DNA from 2 places in the Streptomyces sp. NPDC043738 genome. Region 1 is predicted to be linked to the other one. Evidence: riboswitches for the same ligand, from Rfam matches in the RefSeq annotation. Region 1 holds a riboswitch; the other holds the start of a gene.

The links. A riboswitch is a leader RNA that binds a small molecule or an ion and turns the genes downstream of it on or off. The one in region 1 is predicted to bind glycine.
Region 2: linked by a shared signal. The riboswitch ahead of gcvP (aminomethyl-transferring glycine dehydrogenase) and the one ahead of gcvT (glycine cleavage system aminomethyltransferase GcvT) in region 1 are both predicted to bind glycine.

Annotation. Positions count from the first base shown of each region.
Region 1 is NZ_JBWKCJ010000005.1:243,504-250,730, forward strand. Features, by position in the region: gene AC0680_RS10205 (enhanced serine sensitivity protein SseB C-terminal domain-containing protein) at 1-185, opposite strand, end outside; gene AC0680_RS10210 (enhanced serine sensitivity protein SseB) at 248-1,045, opposite strand; gene AC0680_RS10215 (AAA family ATPase) at 1,156-1,884, opposite strand; glycine riboswitch at 2,108-2,203, shown strand; glycine riboswitch at 2,204-2,322, shown strand; gene gcvT (glycine cleavage system aminomethyltransferase GcvT) at 2,356-3,483, shown strand; gene gcvH (glycine cleavage system protein GcvH) at 3,614-3,991, shown strand; gene glyA (serine hydroxymethyltransferase) at 4,020-5,279, shown strand; gene AC0680_RS10235 (APC family permease) at 5,521-7,173, shown strand.
Region 2 is NZ_JBWKCJ010000036.1:65,187-72,413, forward strand. Features, by position in the region: gene gcvP (aminomethyl-transferring glycine dehydrogenase) at 1-2,123, opposite strand, end outside; glycine riboswitch at 2,313-2,410, opposite strand; gene AC0680_RS33125 (PRC-barrel domain-containing protein) at 2,525-2,929, shown strand; gene AC0680_RS33130 (DNA polymerase IV) at 2,818-4,290, opposite strand; gene AC0680_RS33135 (MerR family transcriptional regulator) at 4,357-4,962, opposite strand; gene AC0680_RS33140 (bifunctional nuclease family protein) at 5,151-5,624, opposite strand; gene ftsR (transcriptional regulator FtsR) at 5,678-6,427, opposite strand; gene AC0680_RS33150 (FHA domain-containing protein) at 6,445-7,227, opposite strand, start outside.

The DNA.
Region 1 (7,227 bases):
TCCATGTTTCCGTACTGCGCGTCGGGGGAGCCGGCCCGGCCGTGCCACAGCAGCATCCAGACCTGGCCCGCGGCGAGCGCCTGCAGCAGCGCCTCATAGGCGTCGTAACGGCCGGGCGAGACCTGCTGGAGCAGCTGCTCCAGCGCTCCGGCCGCCGCCGGCCCCTGATGCGCACCCGCGCTCACGTGGTCCGTCCCTTCATCTCGGCAGGGCACGTGTGGGTGCGCCCGCGCGTCATCCAACCAGCTTACGAGTGGTCGCGAGAGTAGAAGGGCCGCACGCGCTCCAGCATCCAGTCGGCGACCGGGTCGCCGTGGGCGAGATCGAGCATCACCAACTGCACCGGCCAGGGCACCGGGACCGCGCCGAGCGCACGTCCCAGGGCCGCCAGGACCGTCTCGCGGGCGGTGCCGTCGTGCAGCGCGGCAGGGTCCACGGCGAGCTGAACACCGACGAACAGTGTGGGCGTGTCGCCCTCGACACTAGCCAGGGCACGCCGGGCAGTCAGGACAATTCCGGCACCGGAGAACTCCAGCCCGGCGCCGGCCAGGAAGTCCACCGGCTCCTCCTGCCAGTCCGGCTCGAAGAGCCGCACCCGCCCGCCGCTGGGCAGCCCCTCGACCCCGTGGCGGCCCTGCCGGCACAGCTCGGCCACCGCGGGCGGCGGCAGCGGGACCCCGACCGTGCCGTCCGGGTTGACCGCGATCCCGATCCTCGGCGGCAGCCCGCGGGCGAACTCCCCGGCCGGGGCGACGGTGAAGGACATGTGCGAGCCGACCACCCGCAGGAACTCCTGCTCGGAGCTGTAGACCGGGACATGGGCCACCCCGCCGATCTCGACGGTGGGCAGGTCCAGGCCGCGGGCACCCGGGCCCGCGCTCTCCGGGCCCCCGCCGTTGGGCAGCGGCACCCACACCCGGCTGCGCCCCAGGACCTCGACGATCCGGCCGCCGGCGCCCGGATGCCCGACCGACGCGGCGAGCACCTCCTCGAGCTCGTTCGCCGGCCACGCCAGCTGCGGTATCCCCTGCTCCGGAAGACTCATCTGTACCCACCCGTTCCGACCACGCCAATCGCCCAACGACCCTAGACGAGAAAACCCGCAGGCGGTTCATACGGGGGCGGGGTACGGCACACCCGGAATCCGCAGTCCGCTCAGTGGAAGGCGACCGTCTTCAGTGCGCTCGCCGCCCGCCGGTCCAGCAGGACCACCGAGCTGAACCCCTTCGGCGGCCCGGCCGTCTCCGCCGCGGCGACCAGCCGGCCCACCGCCCTGCGGTGCCGCGCGAAGGCGTACCCCGACACCCCGCGCCCGCGCGCCTCCTGGCCGGACCGCGCCACCTCCGGCGGCACGTCGAGCAGCACCAGATGCAGCCCGCGCCCGCCGCGCGCCGCCGACCGGGCGACCCAGCGGCGCACCCAGGCCAGCGTTCCGCAGTCGTGCACCACCACGCTGTCCCCCGACGCGAGCGCACGGCCCAGCGCGAGATAGTGCGCGGCCCGCACCAGCGGGCGGTACAGCCCGTACGGCAGCCGGCGCAGCCTGCCGCGCCCCCAGCGCTCGCGGACGTCCTGCGAATCGATGCGGTGCACCACGGGGCCGCGGCCGTCCGACGACGGCACCACCCGGTGCATCAGAGTGCTCTTTCCGCTGCCCGGCAGCCCGGAGACCACCACCAGGTCACCGGCGGCGAACCGCAGCTCCGCAGTGCCGCGGGCGCGCTTCCGGCCGCGCAGGTCCCTCACCCGAGTACCGCGCCCCGGCCGGACGACGGACCGCGCCGCGCGCCGGGCCGGGGGCCCGGCGGCGGGTGCCGCCACCGGCGCGCCCGGGGGCACGACCCCTGAAGTGGCCGCGAATGCCGCTTCCCTCTGCACCGTGATCGCCCTCCCCGTCCAGTTCCGGTCCGAGTCCGTCCCTTACCCGCAGAGTGTCAAGAAAAGGTAATGCCCATCAAGGCGATTGTCCGATCTGTCGGCGTGGCGGGCCCGGTCCTGGACGGGGCGGCGACCGGGGCTCCTCGATCCGGCGTTCCCGTGTAATGATGTGGCCGCCACGTGCACGTCCGAAGCTCATCCGTGCACCGCCAACTCCATACCGGCCGCTTGAATCCGCGCGGGAGAGTCCCCGGCCGCCACGGCGGGGCGCCGAAGGAGCAAGTCCTCCCTTGAATCTCTCAGGCCCCTATACCGCGCGGGCGAGGCAGATCTGAAAAGCGAGCCACTGCCCGGTTGCACGGGGCGGCTCCACCCAAGGTGCAAACCGGGTCCGTTCGCGGGATCCCGGTGAACCTCTCAGGTTCCGATGACAGATGGGGAGAACGTCTTGTCACCCATGCCTGGGAGCCCAGAACCATGACAGATGCCCCCCGCCGCACCGCGCTGGACGCCACCCACCGCGCGCTCGGCGCGACCATGACCGACTTCGCCGGCTGGGACATGCCGCTGCGCTACGGCAGTGAGCGCGACGAACACGTCGCCGTCCGCACCCGCGCCGGTCTCTTCGACCTCTCCCACATGGGTGAGATCACCGTCACCGGCCCGCAGGCCGCCGACCTCCTGGACTACGCGCTGGTCGGCAACATCGGCGGCGTCAGTACCGGCCGCGCCCGCTACACCATGATCTGCGAGGACGGCGGCGGCATCCTGGACGACCTGATCGTCTACCGGCTCGCCGACCAGGAGTACATGGTCGTCGCCAACGCCTCCAACGCCCAGGTGGTGCTGGACGCGCTGAGTGCGCGAGCGGGCGGCTTCGACGCCGCGATCCGCGACGACCGGGACGCCTACGCGCTGCTCGCCGTGCAGGGACCGGAGTCCCCGGGGATCCTCAAGTCGCTGACCGACGCCGATCTGGACGGACTGAAGTACTACGCCGGTCTGCCCGGCACGGTCGCCGGCGTCGACGCGCTGATCGCCCGTACGGGATACACCGGCGAGGACGGCTTCGAGCTGTTCGTGCGGCCGGCGGACGCGGTGGCCCTGTGGGAGGCGCTGGCCGCGGCCGGCAAGGACGCCGGCCTGGTGCCCTGCGGTCTGTCCTGCCGCGACACGCTGCGCCTGGAGGCGGGCATGCCGCTGTACGGGCACGAGCTGACCACCGCCACCACGCCGTTCGACGCGGGCCTGGGCCGGGTCGTGAAGTTCGAGAAGACCACCAACAACGGCGACTTCGTGGGCCGCGCCGCGCTGGCGGCGGCCGCCGAGCGCGCCGAGACCGACCCGCCGCGCAAGCTGGTCGGCCTGATCGCCGAGGGCCGCCGGGTTCCGCGCGCCGGATACCCGGTCGTCACGGCCGACGGCACGGTCATCGGCGAGGTCACCTCCGGGGCCCCCTCCCCCACCCTCGGCAAGCCGATCGCCATCGCCTACGTCGACGCCGCCTACGCCACACCGGGCACCGAGGGTGTCTGCGTGGACATCCGTGGAAGCCATGAGCCGTACGAGGTCACCGCGCTGCCCTTCTACAAGCGGCAGAAGTAGCGGTTCACCCCCGGCATCCCCGGCAGTGGCGCGCGCCCGCGTGTCTCACTGTGCAAGACCCTCCCCCGGACTTCGCCCGGGGAGGCGCCCCCATGCACGATCACACCCTCGCGTACAGGAGAATCGAGCCATGAGCAACCCCCAGCAGCTGCGCTACAGCAAGGAGCACGAGTGGCTGACGGACGCCGTGGAGGGCGTCTCGACGGTCGGTATCACCGAGCACGCGGCCAACGCGCTCGGCGACGTGGTCTTCGTGGAGCTTCCCGCGGTCGGCTCGACGGTCACGGCGGGCGAGTCCTGCGGTGAGCTGGAGTCGACCAAGTCCGTCAGCGATCTCTACTCGCCCGTGGACGGCGAGATCGTCGAGGTCAACGAGGATGTCGTCGGCGACCCCTCGCTGGTGAACTCCGCCCCGTTCGAGGGCGGTTGGCTGTTCAAGGTGAAGGTCAGCGGCGAGCCGGAGGACCTGCTCTCGGCCGACGAGTACACCGCCTTCGCCGCCGGCTGATCCCGGACCCCTCTCCCCAGGAAGACTCATGTCGCTTCTCAACAGCTCCCTGCACGAGCTCGACCCCGACGTCGCCGCCGCCGTCGACGCCGAGCTGCACCGCCAGCAGTCCACCCTCGAAATGATCGCGTCGGAGAACTTCGCCCCCGTCGCCGTCATGGAGGCCCAGGGCTCCGTCCTCACCAACAAGTACGCCGAGGGCTACCCCGGCCGCCGCTACTACGGCGGCTGCGAGCACGTCGACGTGGTCGAGCAGATCGCGATCGACCGCATCAAGGCCCTCTTCGGCGCCGAGGCCGCCAACGTCCAGCCGCACTCCGGCGCACAGGCCAACGCCGCCGCCATGTTCGCCCTCATCAAGCCGGGCGACACCATCCTGGGCCTCAACCTCGCCCACGGCGGCCACCTCACCCACGGCATGAAGATCAACTTCAGCGGCAAGCTGTACAACGTCGTGCCGTACCACGTCGACGAGAAGACCAACCTGGTCGACATGGAGGAGGTCGAGCGCCTCGCCAAGGAGCACCGCCCCAAGCTGATCGTGGCCGGCTGGTCCGCCTACCCGCGCCAGCTGGACTTCGCGGCCTTCCGCCGGATCGCCGACGAGGTCGGCGCGTACCTCATGGTCGACATGGCGCACTTCGCCGGCCTGGTGGCCGCGGGTCTGCACCCCAACCCGGTGCCGCACGCCCACGTCGTGACCACCACCACCCACAAGACGCTCGGCGGCCCCCGCGGCGGCGTCATCCTGTCCACCCAGGAGCTCGCCAAGAAGATCAACTCCGCGGTCTTCCCCGGCCAGCAGGGCGGTCCGCTGGAGCACGTCATCGCGGCGAAGGCGGTCTCCTTCAAGGTCGCCGCCTCCGAGGACTTCAAGGAGCGCCAGCAGCGCACCCTCGAAGGCGCCAAGATCCTCGCCGAGCGCCTCGTCCAGGACGACGTCAAGCAGCACGGTGTCTCCGTCCTGTCCGGCGGCACCGACGTCCACCTCGTCCTGGTCGACCTGCGCGACTCCGAGCTCGACGGGCAGCAGGCCGAGGACCGCCTCCACGAGGTCGGCATCACCGTCAACCGCAACGCGATCCCCAACGACCCCCGTCCGCCGATGGTCACCTCCGGCCTGCGCATCGGCACCCCGGCCCTGGCCACCCGCGGCTTCACGGCCGAGGACTTCCGCGAGGTCGCCGACATCATCGCCGAGGCCCTCAAGCCCGCCTACGACGCCGAGGCCCTCAAGGCCCGGGTCACGGCGCTCGCGGAGAAGTACCCGCTGTACCCGTCGCTGTGACGCGTCTCATGCGGTGATCCTCCGCGCCGCCGGTCACCGGCGGCGCGGAGGCCGAACGGGCCGTGAGCCCGGGGCCGTTGGTCCCGGGCTCACCGTCTGCGTGCCCGCTCTTCTCCCTCCCTTCGCGAAATCACGTGGAAAATCCGGTGATTCGCGAGAAATAAGGTGGCCCACGGCAGATGGCAGCCGCCCCTCCTCCGTGAAGGGGGCACTTCTCGACGCAGGACGGACGACACATCCCATGGACATGAGCGCGGGCGAGCGCAAGGGGCTCAGCCTCTTCGCCCTCATCATGATCGGCATAGGCTCGATCTTCGGCTCCGGCTGGCTCTTCGGCGCCGGTGCCGCCGCCCAGGTGGCGGGCCCCGCGGCGCTGGTCGCATGGGTGATCGGCGCCGTCTTCATCGGCATGATCGCGATGTCCTACGCGGAGGTCGGCTCGGCCTACCCGATCCCCGGCGGCATGGCCCGCTACGGCCATCTCTCCCACGGGCCGGTGCTCGGCTTCCTCACCGGCTGGGCCGTGTGGATCGCGGTCGCCTCGCTCATCCCGATCGAGTCGATCGCCGCCACCCAGTACATGACGTCCTGGAGCTTCGGCTGGGCGAAGGGGCTGGTCGACCCGGCCACCCATCAGCTCACCCTCTCCGGCATCTGCACGGCACTGGCGCTGACCGTCGCCCTCTGGCTGACCTGCTACTGGTCGGTCCAGCTGCTGGCCCGTGCCAACACCGTGCTCACCCTGGTCAAGTTCGCCATCCCGGTGCTCGCCGTGCTGGCCCTGATCGGTTCCGGCTTCCACACCTCGAACTTCACCTCGCAGGGCGGGTTCGCCCCGTACGGCTGGCCGGCCGTGCTCACCGCCGTCACCACCTGCGGCGTGATCTTCGCCTTCAACGGCTTCCAGGCCGTGGTCAACCTCGGCGGGGCCGCCAGGAACCCGGGCCGGGCCATCCCGATCGCCCTGGTCGGCGCGCTCGCACTGGGCCTGGTGATCTATCTGGCGCTGCAGACCGCCTATCTCGGCTCCGTACCTCCCGAGCAGCTCCAGCGGGCCGGCGGCTGGCAGGGCGTGAACCTCAGCTCGCCGTTCGCCGACCTCGCCAAGCTGCTGATGCTGCACTGGGTGGTCACGCTGCTGCAGTTCGGCGCCTTCATCTCGCCGGCCGGCTCCAACATCGCCAATGTCGCCTCGGCCGCGTACATGGTGACCAATCTCGCCGAGACCGGCTTCTTCCCCAGGAAGCTGGCGGCCGTGCACCCGCGCTACGGCACCGCACGCCCCGCGATGTGGCTCAACCTCGGCTTCTCCGTCCTGCTGCTGCTCACCGTCGGCCGCAGCTGGCAGGCGCTGGCCGGGGTGGTCTCGGCGGCCATGGTCATCTCATATCTGATCGGCCCGATCGCGGTGGGCGTCCTGCGGCGGACCGAGCCGGACCTGCCGCGCCCCTTCCGGCTCCCCGCCGCCGGGTTCCTGTGCCCGCTCACCTTCACCTTCGCCGCCTGCGCCCTGTACTGGTCGAAGTGGCCGGACACCGGCAAGGTCGCCGTGCTGACGCTGGTGTCCGTGCCGATCGCGGCGCTGGTGCTGCGGCGCAAGGGCGAGACCCGGTTGTCACGGCAGTTCGCGCCGGCCTGGTGGATGGTCCTCTTCCTGGTCTGGATGGCGGCGCTGTCGGCGCTGGGCAGCCCGGACTTCGGCGGCCGTGGCATCATCCCCGGCGGCCTGGACATCGCCCTGGTCGCGCTCTCGGCCCCGGCCTTCTACTTCTGGGCCGTACGTGCCGGGGTCGGGGCCCGGGCGGCGGGCCTGACCGGCTCGTTCTCCGCCGCCGTATCCGTTCCGACACCCACTGCTACGCCCGAGGACCAACGCCCGATGGCTTCCGTCTGACGGCACCGCGCCGGGTCCGGGTTACGCTCGACAAACGGCGCAGAAACGCACCTC
Region 2 (7,227 bases), on a different contig from region 1:
TGCAGGTTCAGGTGCGAGACGTCGCCGCCGAACTTGCCGGGCTCGGCGAGTCCGACCAGCGCGTTGAGGTTGGCGCCGTCGACGTAGACCTGACCGCCGGCGTCGTGCACCGCGCCGCAGATCTGGGTGATGTGCTCCTCGAAGACGCCGTGCGTGGAGGGGTAGGTGACCATCAGGACCGCGAGCTCGTCACGGTGCTTGTCGATCTTGGCGTGCAGATCGTCGGTGTCGACCTCGCCGTCCTCACCGGTCTTGACGACGACGACCTTCATGCCCGCCATGACGGCGCTGGCGGCGTTGGTGCCGTGCGCCGAGGACGGGATCAGGCAGACCGTGCGCTGCTCGTCCCCGTTGGCGCGGTGGTAGGCGCGTACGGCCAGCAGGCCGGCCAGCTCGCCCTGCGAGCCGGCGTTCGGCTGGATGGAGACCTTGTCGTAGCCGGTGACCGTGGCCAGTCGCTCCTCCAGCTCCTGGATCAGCGTCAGATAGCCCTGGGCCTGGTCGGCCGGCGCGAACGGGTGCAGCTGGCCGAACGCGGGCCAGGTGACCGGCTCCATCTCGGTGGTGGCGTTCAGCTTCATCGTGCAGGAGCCGAGCGGGATCATGCCGCGGTCCAGCGCGTAGTCCTTGTCGGCGAGGGTGCGCAGGTAGCGCAGCATCGCGGTCTCGGAGCGGTGCTGGTGGAAGACCGGGTGGGTGAGGTAGTCGTCCGTGCGCAGCAGCTCCCGCGGCAGCGCTTCAGCGGCCGTCGTGTCCAGCTGCTCGACGTCGCCCTGCACGCCGAAGGCGCCCCAGACGCCGGCCAGCTGCGCGCGTCCGGTGGTCTCGTCGCAGGCGATGCCGACCAGGTCGGCGTCGACCTGGCGGAGGTTGACGCCGGCCTCGCGGGCGGCGGCGACGACCTCGGCGGCCCGGCCGGGCACCCGCGCGGTCAGGGTGTCGAAGTACGCACCGTGCACGATCTCCACACCGCCCGCCCGCAGGCCCTCGGCGAGGACGGCGGCGTAGCGGTGGGTGCGCCGGGCGATGGTCCGCAGGCCCTCGGGGCCGTGGTAGACGGCGTACATCCCGGCCATGACGGCGAGCAGCACCTGCGCGGTGCAGATGTTGCTGGTGGCCTTCTCGCGGCGGATGTGCTGCTCGCGGGTCTGCAGCGCGAGGCGGTAGGCCTTGTTGCCGTCGGCGTCGACGGAGACGCCCACCAGGCGGCCGGGCAGGCTGCGGGCGAACTGGTCGCGCACGGCCATGAAGCCGGCGTGCGGCCCGCCGAAGCCCATCGGGACGCCGAAGCGCTGGGTGGTGCCGACCGCGATGTCCGCGCCGAGCTCGCCGGGCGAGGTCAGCAGCGTCAGGGCGAGCAGATCGGCGGCCACGGTGACGATCGCGCCGAGACCGTGGGCCTGCTCGATCAGGGCACGGGGGTCGCGCACCGCGCCGGAGGCACCGGGGTACTGCAGCAGCACGCCGAAGACGCCCCGCTCGGCGATCTCGGCGGGGATGCCGTCGGACAGGTCCGCGACGACGACCTCGACGCCGGTGGGCTCGGCGCGGGTCTGGATCACGGCGACGGTCTGCGGCAGGCAGTCGGCATCGACCAGGAAGACGCCCTGCTTGACCTTGCCGACGCGGCGGGAGAGCGCCATCGCCTCGGCGGCGGCGGTGCCCTCGTCCAGGAGGGAGGCACCGGAGGTGGGCAGTCCGGTCAGTTCCGCGACCATGGTCTGGAAGTTCAGCAGCGCCTCCAGGCGGCCCTGCGAGATCTCCGGCTGGTAGGGCGTGTACGCCGTGTACCAGGCCGGGTTCTCCATGACGTTGCGCAGGATCACCGGCGGGGTGAACGTGCCGTAGTAGCCCAGGCCGATCATGGGGGCCAGCACCTGGTTGCGCTCCGCCAGGCCGCGCAGCTCCTGGAGGACCTCGGCCTCGGTGCGGCCCTGCGGCAGGCCGAGCGCCTCCGCGCTCTTGATCACATCGGGTACGGCCGTGGCCGTGAGCTCGTCCAGCGACCCGAAGCCGACGTGCGCGAGCATCTTCGCCTGCGCCTCGTGGTCGGGGCCGATGTGCCGGCGCTCGAACGGAATGCCCTGTTCGAGCTCGGTCAGGGAGATGCGAGTGGTGGTCATCTGCGGGGGCCTCCTGGTCAATGCGACCTACGAGGGGCACCACGGCGCGGGTGCCCGGACGGCCTCCCCCTCTGTCATCTCAACCTGAGAGCTTCACCGGCCCGCGCGAGGCGGCCCGGCTTTCACCGTCGGTGAGGAGGGGTTCCGGCGCTGTGCTCGTCCGTGGCCCGCCCTGCTTTCCAGAGTGACCTCGTCCATGCGGTACGTGTGCCTGAGAGATTCCGGGGAGGATTTGCTCCTTCGGCGCCCTGGTCGCGAACGACAAAGGACTCTCCCGCATGGGTTCTGCGGCCATTGGCCAGCCTACCAGCGCGCCACTCGAAGGATCCTTCGAGTGGCCGGGGCATGAAATGTGCCGTTTGGTAGTTGTCACAGGGCAGTTGCGACCAATTGGAGGGGTTGTGCAAACCGATATCGATCCCCGGAGCCTGATCGGCCGCAAAGCGTTCGACCGGAACGGCGCGAAAATAGGCACGATCGACGAGGTCTACCTCGACGACGCGACGGGGGAACCGGAGTGGGCGGCCGTGCGCACCGGACTCTTCAGCCGGGATGCGTTCGTCCCCCTTGAACCCAGCAAGATGGTCGGTGAGGGCCTGCACATCCCCTACGACCGCAAGCTGATCAAGGACGCCCCGGACTTCGGCGTGGGCCGCCACCTCTCCCCTGAGCAGGAGCTCCAGCTCTACCACCACTACCGGCTGGATATCTCCTCACCGGAACCCGGTCCGGCGTCCCCCGGCAAGGAAGACGGCTCCGACGGCCCGGACAAGGACTTCGGCAAGATCGCCGGCTCGGAGGACTGACCTCCTTCCGGCCCGCCGCCCACGAGCGGCAAGGGCTCACCCGGCCGCAGCGCCGGGTCCTCGACGGCAAAGGTCCGCACCCTCCCCGGTGCGGACCACGGCGTCTCGAAGCGCACGGTCACCCTCCCCACGCCGCTTCCCTGCACCCATCCGGCGCCGAACTCGTCGTGCACCACGTCCAGCCCCGGATGCCAGCGCCTCGGCCGCTCCTCCTCCGGCTCCCCTCCACCGGACTCCTCCCCACCCGGCTCCGCGGCCGCCCTCGCCAGCTCCCCGGCCTCCCGCTCCGTCGCCAGCTGGGCGAACAGATCCTCCTGGGTGAAGTCGGCCAGCCCGCTGACCCCCACGCCCAGCAGCCGCACCCCGCCGGTGGTGTCCACGGTCTCCAGCAGCCGCACCGCGGCCTCCCGTACGACCGAGGGGTCGTCGGTGGGCCCGCGGAGCGTCTCGGAGCGGGTCAGCGTCGAGAAGTCGTAGTTCCGCACCTTGATCACCACCGTGCGTCCGGAGCGCCCGGCCGCCCGCAGCCGCTGGACGCAGCGGTCGGCCAGCCGCAGCATCTCGGTCCGCACCCGCGTCCGGTCGGTCAGATCGACCTCGAAGGTGTCCTCGACGGAAATGGACTTGGCGTCCCGCTCGGCCACCACGGGGCGGTCGTCCTGGCCCAGCGCCATCGCGTACAGCCCCGCGCCGTGCGCCTTGCCCAGGAGCCGCACCAGCTCCGCCTCGCCGGCCTCGGCGGTCTCCGCGACGGTGTGGATCCCGGCCCGCCGCAGCGTCTCAGCCGTCGCGGGCCCCACCCCGGGCAGCGTCCGCACCGTCATGGGGCCCAGCAGCTCCCGCTCCGTACCGGGCTCGATGACGACCAGGCCGTCCGGCTTCGCCGCCTCGGACGCGATCTTCGCCAGCATCTTGGCGCCCGCGAGCCCCACCGAACCGGTCAGCCCCGTCGCGGTCCGGATGTCGCGCCGCAGCCGCTCCCCCACTTCGCGTACGGCGGCCGCCTCGGCCGGCACCCCGCCCGCTTCCAGGTCCACGAACGCCTCGTCCAGGCTCAGCGGCTCGACGAGCGGTGACAGCTCGTGCAGCAGCTCCATCACCGTGTCACTCACCTGGCGGTACAGGCCGAAGCGAGGGCTGAGATAGGCGGCGTTGGGGCACAGCCGGCGCGCCTGGGCCGTGGGCATCGCGGAGCGGACCCCGAAGATCCGGGCCTCGTACGACGCCGTGGCGACCACACCCCGCGGCCCGATCCCGCCGACCACCACGGGCTTACCGCGCAGGCTGGGCTTGGCCGCCTGCTCGGCGGCCGCGTAGAACGCATCCATGTCCAGATGCAGAATCGTCGGCGCGGGTCTCACACGTCCGATGCTGCCGCATGGCACTGACAATCGACCCGATGCCGGGCCGGGGCCGCCGGACGGGGCTCAGCCGGCCCTGTTGCGCCGCCGCGCCAGCTCGTCGTGCGGGTTCTTCCCCATCAGCGTCTCGCCGGTGTCCACGCGCTCTCCGTGGAGCTGTGACAGCGCACCCTCCACGTCCCGCCACACCACGCCCACCGCGATGCCGAAGACGCCCTGGCCGCCCTGGAGCAGATCGACGACCTGATCGGGCGAGGTGCACTCGTAGACCGTCGCGCCATCGCTCATCAGCGTCATCCGCGTCAGATCCGCCAGCCCCCGCGCGCGCAGGTGCTGCACGGCGGTGCGGATGTTCTGCAGCGACACCCCGGTGTCCAGCAGCCGCTTGACGATCTTCAGGACGACGACGTCCCGGAAGCTGTAGAGCCGCTGGGTGCCGGAGCCGTACGCGGGCCGGATGCTCGGCTCCACCAGGCCCGTACGCGCCCAGTAGTCGAGCTGCCGGTAGGTGATGCCCGCTGCCGCACATGCGGTCGGGCCGCGATAGCCGATGTTCTGCGCCTCGCAGTCCCCCGACACCGCCGCGGCCGGTGCCGGGGCATGGTTCGCGGCCGCGCCCGAGTGGAGCGGCAACGCCCCTTCCGCCGCCATACCGTCGCCGGTGATTGCCACGCCGCCCTCCGTCCTCCACGTCCCGGACGGGACCTGCCATATCGACGGTATGCAGTCACTCGGGGTGCGTCAACGATCGCCGCGCTCGCCACGCCGAGTGATAATCACCCTACGAGTGGTTTCTCGTGACCTCGCGCGGGGAATGGCTAAATAGTTTGGCCGGAATCAGCCCCTTCACCCGGCCGGCGTCACTGGCTGTTGGTGCCGAAGTCCTCGGGCGAGATCTGGTCGAGGAACTCGCGGAACTTCTCCACCTCGTCCTCCTGCTCGTCCGGGATGGCGATCCCCGCGTCGTCCAGCACACCGTCCGTGCCGAAGATCGGCGTTCCGGTGCGCAGTGCCAGCGCTATGGCGTCGGACGGGCGGGCACTGACCTCGACCCCGCTGGCGAAGACCAGTTCGGCATAGAAAACCCCCTCGCGCAGGTCCGTGATCCGGACCTGGGTCAGCTCCTGGCCCACCGCTTCGAGCACGTCCTTGAAAAGGTCGTGCGTCAGCGGCCTGGCAGGGACCATGCCCTGCTGGGCGAAGGCGATGGCGGTGGCCTCCCCTGGCCCGATCCAAATGGGCAAGTAACGGTCGCCTCCCACCTCCCGCAGGAGCACGATCGGTTGGCTGGAAGGCATTTCCACCCGGACACCCACGACGTCGAGCTCGTTCACACAGCAACCCTAGGACGTGCCCGGCAGGTTTGGGTAGTCGAGCACTCTTTTGCTCATGGCAACCGGACGCGAAGAGCGCTCTGCACCAGCGCCGCATGGAGCCGTACGGAGAGCGTCGCCAGCTCTCTCGCGGTGGCCTCCGCATGAGCCCTGGTCTGTGGATTACGGTGCCGCCGAAGGGGTGCAACGACCTGTTCGACCAGGCTGGCCTCGCGCTCGGCGGCCGCCTTCACGGCACGCAGATGCCGCGGCTCCAGGCCGAAACGACCCAGGTCCGCGACGAGTTTGGCCACGGTGACGGCCTCGATGTCGTATCCGCCGTCCGCATGGGGGACGATGAGTCCGTACGACTCCCAGTCGGCGAGCACCGCCTCGTCCACCGCCGCGGCGGCCAGCAGCTCGGCCCGGCCGATCCGGGCAGCGGTCGGATGGTCCTCGCCCTGGCAGGAGACGCCCTCGACCAGGTCCCGCGAGGGCGCGGCCGGAGCCGGCAGCCGCACCTGCTCACCGCGCTCCAGAGCGTCCAGATGCTCCCGGATGACCTTCAGGGGCAGATAGTGGTCCCGCTGCATCCGCAGGACGCTCGCCAGCCGATCGACGTCGGCCGGCGTGAATTTCCGGTATCCGGAAGGCGTGCGCTTCGGCTCGACGAGCCCCTCGGCCTCCAAGAAGCGAATCTTAGAGATGGTGACCTCGGGAAACTCCTCGCGCAGCACATTGAGCACCGTGCCGATGCTCACCGGCTTGGCGCCCGAGGAGGCGGTGCCGGCGGAACCGGCACCGCCCTTCGGCGTATCGCGCATATGCCTTCCCTGACCGGTCAGATCCCGGCGCCCCGCTGGCTCGCGTAGAAGACCATGCGGTACTTGCCGATCTGGACCTCGTCGCCGTTGGCGAGCGCGACCGAGTCGATCGGCTCACGATTGACGTACGTGCCGTTCAGGCTGCCGACGTCGGCGACCGTGAAGACGCCGTCCGCACCGCGGCGGAACTCCACATGCCGACGCGAGACCGTCACATCGTCGAGGAAGATGTCGCCCTGCGGATGCCGGCCCGCCGTCGTCAGCTCGCTGTCCAGCAGGAAGCGGCTGCCCGAATTCGGACCCCGGCGGACGATCAGCAGCGCCGAACCCAGCGGAAGGGCTTCGACCGCGGCCTGGGCCTCCGGGGACAGCGACGGGACCAGGTTCTGGCCCGTCGTCTCCGAGTCGTAGGCCTCCAGCCCCGAAATGGAGATCGTGGACGTCGTCTCGGACGCCCGCTCGGCCTGGGCACCCGGGCGCAGCGGCGCACCGCAGTTGGAGCAGAACCGGCTCGCCTCGGCGTTCCGGTGCCCACACCTCGTACATACCGGCAAGGCCGACCCTCCACCCGTGCGTGAGGCCGATGGTTCCTCGGAACCTATGCGGGCGGCCCCGGAGGGGTCAACAGAACCCGCGCCGTGCCCCCCGGACGGACCGCCGACCTCGTCACGGAAGAGCGGACGCTCCGCCGGCTCACCACTTTCGGGCTGGCGCGGAGCGCGGTGCCGCGCGGAGCCGCTGCCGCCCTCCTGGCGCGCGCTCTTGCCGAACAGCTTTCCAAACAACTTCACGGGCGATTC